Linked DNA regions of Chlorogloeopsis sp. ULAP01. The protein of the gene in region 1 interacts with the protein of each later gene in a pairwise test. Links are inferred from orthologs where the notes say so. Each region holds a gene or a part of one and is shown on either strand. Other genes may lie near its edges.

Region 1 (2,939 bases):
AGAAAAAGCCATTTTTATTAAAAAACTAACTCCTGAAATTGAAAATGAAATTAACTCAGAACTAACGGCAATGGGTTATATTTCTGATGTTGATTACGAGGCTCTAGAATTATTGATGGCAGAAATGGATGCCGGTCGAATTCAGTTGATTCCTAGTATTTGATGGTAGTTTGTTAGTAATGTGTTTCCTAATATTTAAGTCAATTACAACAACAAGTACCTGAAATTAACTGAAAAATTGGCAATATAATTTCTACAAAAATGACGCAGCAGCATGAGCGTCTGATTGATATAACTGCTGGTGTTTTTTTAAGAACACTGATGTATAAGACAATTTAGCGCATCAAGGATGGCGGCGGAATAACTTATACCAATGCGTGGATTTTGGATTAAAAACATTTTATTCATAGGCTAGTCCAGAATTTTGAAACAAGACTCCCGCGTGCCAATTTGGTATTACAAAGATGAAGTATTATGTTGGGCCATTATCCTTTTTGTATGCGTGCCAAACTTGATAAATAAATTGATTGAGTTGTTGTTTAGTAATTGTGTCTATTCCGAGTTTGGCTTCTTTAGCTAAAACTTCACTCAATATAGAAATTATTTCTGTATCTAAGGCAGGCTGGAATAAATTTAAAGGCCAAAGTAGATCTGATGCCGCTCGCAAATCTCTTGTTAAAGGGGGTTCCCAAGAGTAGACTACAAGTAGCAAAGGACGTACCCAGCACGATTGACGGGAAAGCACAACTTGAATTACTTCTGCATAGAGCCTGCGATCGCCATGCTCTAGGTAAACTATTTGTCCTGGTTGAAAGTCTGAGACAATCTCCATAATCAATCACAGGGCTGTCTTTAGTGGTAACCACTGTTAGTTGCTATTTTTTTATTTTAAAAGCTAAATATAACTAACTTGTAGCGACAATACATTGACGCTCAAAGGCGGCAAAAAAAATATGAGTACGCCACAGCCAAGCGATCGTGTAGTTAGAGCGATTCAACTAGCAATTGTAGTCATTGTCCTGCTCCAATATTCAATCTTGGTGCTATACAATAAGTTAAGCAACTATACAAATAACTTCTAAACAAAAACTTCTGTTGTAGTAAATAACACAAGAGAGCAAAGAGCCGTGTCACTAGAAACCCTAGAGAAGCGTTCAACATCCCGTAAATTAGCGCCTCAGTATCGCGTTTTGCTCCATAACGATGACTACAACTCTATGGAGTATGTGGTGCAGGTTTTATTGACTACAGTGCCAAGCCTTACTCAACCCCAGGCTGTCAGTATTATGATGGAAGCTCATACCAATGGCATCGCTTTAGTCATTACCTGCGCTCAAGAACACGCGGAATTTTATTGTGAAACCTTGAAAAATCATGGTTTGACTAGCACTATTGAACCAGAAGAATAAATATTGCTTGCTGATTGTAAATACCTTCGCCAAAATCCAACACCCTAGAAGGGTGTTGCTATACGTACCAAGCTCCGAAGTTCTGAGCGCCGGAAGCCGCAAAGCGTCTACAGACTTCTCGCTGCCTCCCCAGCCTGTGGGTGTTTCAGAAAATCGGTGAAGGTATTGAATTGTAAATTACTATTTGCTAATGGTATGACTACGATTAGCGAGTAGCCTATTGCTGCATGAAAATAAACCTTACCTCTCTAGCCCAGCATTCTTTCCCGATTCGACTGGCTATCTTTATTTTGATTTTGTTGCTATTGTGGTTGCCCATAGCAGCACCTATATATTTACTGGTAAAAGATCCTAATTTAGTTATTATCTTCACAATGGTGCCGTTAGCCATTGAATTTTTGATTTTGCTTCCTTTTTGGGGCAAATACGTTCATCAGCAACCACAGATATTCCAGCATTATGGCTTAGAACTAACGCGCAAGAATGGAGTAGAACTGCTCAGAGGTTTAGCAATTGGATTCGTCAGTATTTTGATTTTGTTTGGTTTAGAAGGATTGCTGGGTTGGTTGGAGTGGCTGCAAACTAGTTCTTTTCAATTGAGATTTGTTCTAGAAGGGATAATTACTGGTTTGGGTACAGCGTTTGCCGAAGAATTATTTTTTCGAGGCTGGATGTATGATGAACTACAACGCGATTACAACCCTTCAGTAGTACTGTGGGCAACTGCGACAATTTTTGCTGTCGCTCACTTTATTAAACCCTTGTCAGAAGTAATTCGCACATCGCCCCAATTTTTGGGGTTATTACTTTTGGGGTTAGCATTGGTATGGGCAAAACGCCGTTGTCGGGGAAGATTGGGCTTCCCAATAGGTATACATGCAGGGTTAGTTTGGGGCTGGTATATTATCAACGTCGGGCAGTTGGTGAAATATTCTGGGCGAGTTCCCGATTGGGTGACGGGTGTGAATAAGAATCCCTTAGCTGGGGTGATGGGGTTGGCGTTTTTGGGAGTTTTAGTATTGTGGATGCGGGGGAAAGGTGAGCGATCGCGTATTTGATTTGATAAATTCTAAGGATGGCAAATATAACCGCACTTATCGCCAATTGCTACTGCTGCTAATCCTTCTTGAAATTGATCGGCGTAATCAAATTGCGGCTGAATTACTACCTCACCACTCTTGCTAATATAGCCGTACTTGTTGTCACTCCGGAGAGTCGAAAATACTGCCAGATCTTGAGAAAAGTCCCCAGCATTGTCAAATTGTGGTTGAATTGTAAATTGACCACTTTTATTTATATAGCCGTAGTAGTCATCAATCTTGACATATGCCAATCCTTGAGAAAAGTTCCCAGCATCGTCAAATTGTGGTTGAATTATTAACTGACCACTTTTATCTATATAGCCATACTTATCATCAATATTTACCAATGCTAGACCTTCCTTAAAGCTCCGAGGTCTAGATCTATAAAATTGTGGTTGAATAACAACCTGACCAGTCTTATCAATATAGCCTGATAAGGCATTTTCTT
Region 2 (2,997 bases), on another replicon or contig:
TAGTTTTCCCAAGTGGTTCACCATGCAAATATAGATTACTGAAAGCTGACATACAAATTTATCTTGGTTTGGCAAACCACTAGGGCAAAAAAATGTTGTTAAGATTTTAAGTCTCAAAGAGTGAAGGTGTGGTGAATTGTGGAGTGCTGACTGGTGGAGTAACTACGGTAACTTCTCTGTGTACAGCTTTATTTACGAAGTAAGTAACTCCTCGATACATTAATTTCTGGGTTACTCGTGTTGCAAGAATATCCATCGGCTTAGGATTAGGATTGACACTATAAACAATCCCACGGTAAATCATGTCAGAAGCTGGTTTAAATTCACTATTGCTTGCAGATTTTGTTGGATCGTATTCGTAGCTAGCGCCGCGATAGTAAAGTTTCATAAAGTTGATTATCCTCGTAAATACACGCTTATCAGCCAAATCAGGCTCGATATTGAGCTACAAGCTTATAATTGGTTTTTACGGAAATCTTTCCAGAAAAAAGCAGAATTAAGAAAATACAGCAGATTTCAACTTCGTGAGGTACAGAAATACCCCACCCGCGAAGACAGCGCACCCTCACGCCAGGTGACGCCAGGTGCTACCCTGCGAAAAGCCGCCCTCCGGGCGTCTACAACGCGCTTAACCCGACGCCAGGTGACGCCAGGTGCTACCCTGCGGGAAGCCGCCCTCTGGGCGTCTACAACGCGCTTAACCCGTCCACCGCACTGGCTCCCCTTGCCAAGGGGAGGCTTAGGGAGGGGTGTACCTCATGTACTTGCAAAACGCTGTATTGACTTGAGAGCGATCGTGCAAAGGAGGCGATCGCTTCTAAATATTTGTAGCTTGAGCGAAACTGAGCAATTTAAACCCGCTCTTGCTAATACAATTCTTTTCTAGAATGCATTTATTTTATAGCGGCAAGAGAAAAATACCATCTGCCGCCAGAGAGTTTCGCGCAATGGTCTTCTATTTGTAGACTTGTTTTATCGATTCCATAAAAGAGAGTGACAACCATGAGCACAAATAAACTGTCATCACGCCTTTATCCAAGCCGCATCGATCTTCCTGCCGATGCACGCACCAAAATTGTTGAACTTCTCAACCAAACTCTGGCAGCGACTTTAGATCTCAAAACTCAAGTAAAGCAGGCGCACTGGAATGTCAAAGGAGCCGACTTCTATCAACTGCATGAAATGTTTGATGAAATGGCAGGTGAACTAGAAGAATACATTGATATGGTTGCGGAAAGAGTCACTGCTCTAGGTGGCTATGCTTGCGGTACAGCTCGCATGGCAGCTGCTAGCTCCATATTGCCAGAATATCCAACTGATATTTTAGAGAGCATGGAACACGTCACTGCTTTAGCAGAGCGCTTCGCATCCTACGCTAAACACATTAGAGAAGCGATCGATACAACCGATGAGTTAGGTGATGCTGATACAGCTGATCTTTATACTGAAGTTTCTCGCACAATTGACAAGCGACTGTGGTTCTTAGAAGCTCATTTACAACCAGCAGAAATTAAATCAGAAAATGGTGCTACAGCTGCTAAGAGTCAACAGAAAGTAGGTGTGAGATAAACACAGGTAATATTTAAGTAATTTTCGGGGCATAATATTACATCAGTTGAAGATAAGTCCGCCAAGAAATAATAAATTTTTTGGCTAAAAGCTAAAGTCAGTTAAAACTGACTAAGTAAGATTTTCAGTCAGTGTAAACTGACTTGAACTATAAGCCTGGAATTGAAGTTCCAGGCGTTTTATTGTAGTTCTAGGTTCACTTCAGCCTACAAGCTAAAGGTCTAAGGCTATTATAATCAAGCCTGCCTTTGCAGACTTTGTCTTATAGCCACACCTTTTAAGGTGTTGGCTACTTATGCCCTTGCCATTGCCATTTGGCGACAAGATTCAGCACAACGGCGGCACATATCAGCGCAAGCTTTCATTTGAGCATCATCACCCATGCGATCACAATCTTGAGCGCAACGCTCACACACTTCAGCACAAACGCCGCAGGTACGTGTGTGGAGTTCAGAAGTCCGAAGCATAAAATTAGCGCTAGTTTCACAAATTTCAGCGCAGTCGAGTAGTAACCGGATATGAGATTGTTCTGCGTGATTGCCGCCTTTTTGTAAGCAGTATGTCACCGTATTCATGCAGATGCTATGGCAGTCTAAGCAGTTTTGAATGCACTCCTGCATTCCTTGATTAACTTGGTTCAAAGTGAGTTGTTGTATAGCCATGATCTCAACTTCTCCAATTGCTTAGGTTGACAGGCAAAATTGCCTTTAGCATCACCTTAAAAAGTTGTAAGTATGTTTGCCTCTCACTAATGGGGTAATAAAATTTCTACCGATAGAATAACCGGAATTTCATGCCAATTTCATTTTTGTATGCATAAGTAAATCAACATACGTAAACTAAAACACAGAACCCCGATTTATCTAAAAAGTCAGGATTCTTACAATTCAAGATATTTATAGACAGTAAAAAATCAATCATAATTTCAAATTGTTCAAAGAGAAAAGATTCACTAAAAACTAAGATTTCATTTTAATTTCATTTTTGTATGAAACACTAAGCATTTAGTGTCTAATAACGAGCTAGATAAATCACACAACGCTCGTCATGAAAATATCTTTTCTCTAGCCCCTAGCCTCTAGTTCCTAGCTCCTTTTTTCAAGACAGCTATTCTAATAGAACATTGCAGTTGACACTCCAGTTAACTGGAGATTTCAAAATGGAGAAGGAAAGTTCTGAGTATGGATGTTAAGCCTATGCAAACTATTTCTTGGAAAACTGGATTTCTTGCATTTGCTTCTGTAGCGATCGCATCTCTAACAGGCGGTGTATTAACAGCCTGTTCTACAACTGCTTCCCAAAACCAAAGCCAGATACCCAACACTACTACGACTGCCACTGATGCTAGCGGCAGGCAACATATGAATCATGACAGTATGCATCATGGTCATGGTATGAACCATAACATGGTAATGGATTTAGGCCCGG

What was found. The genes of interacting proteins can lie anywhere in the genome.
Region 2: the proteins of clpS (region 1) and dps interact in binary tests that used the Escherichia coli proteins (3 or more experiments, as listed by UniProt). The link is inferred for Chlorogloeopsis sp. ULAP01 from one-to-one orthologs.

What each region holds. Positions count from the first base shown.
Region 1 is NZ_JAUDRH010000004.1:177,324-180,262, forward strand. The notes cover bases 55-2,768. They hold clpS (ATP-dependent Clp protease adapter ClpS), read left to right. Parts: upstream 55-1,127; coding sequence 1,128-1,409; downstream 1,410-2,768. Other genes in these bases: QUB80_RS09360 (hypothetical protein), read left to right, coding at 55-163; QUB80_RS09365 (hypothetical protein), read right to left, coding at 473-832; QUB80_RS09370 (hypothetical protein), read left to right, coding at 954-1,082; QUB80_RS09380 (CPBP family intramembrane glutamic endopeptidase), read left to right, coding at 1,637-2,467; QUB80_RS09385 (WG repeat-containing protein), read right to left, coding at 2,479-2,768. Also shown: more of QUB80_RS09360, read left to right, coding at 1-54; more of QUB80_RS09385, read right to left, coding at 2,769-2,939. UniProt on the Escherichia coli protein: Involved in the modulation of the specificity of the ClpAP-mediated ATP-dependent protein degradation.
Region 2 is NZ_JAUDRH010000002.1:476,912-479,908, forward strand. What follows is about bases 14-2,785. They hold dps (DNA starvation/stationary phase protection protein Dps), read left to right. Parts: upstream 14-1,002; coding sequence 1,003-1,569; downstream 1,570-2,785. Other genes in these bases: QUB80_RS05740 (AtzH-like domain-containing protein), read right to left, coding at 14-24; QUB80_RS05745 (DUF4278 domain-containing protein), read right to left, coding at 107-388; QUB80_RS05750 (hypothetical protein), read left to right, coding at 575-886; QUB80_RS05760 (four-helix bundle copper-binding protein), read right to left, coding at 1,863-2,231; QUB80_RS05765 (DUF305 domain-containing protein), read left to right, coding at 2,751-2,785. Outside these bases: more of QUB80_RS05740, read right to left, coding at 1-13; more of QUB80_RS05765, read left to right, coding at 2,786-2,997.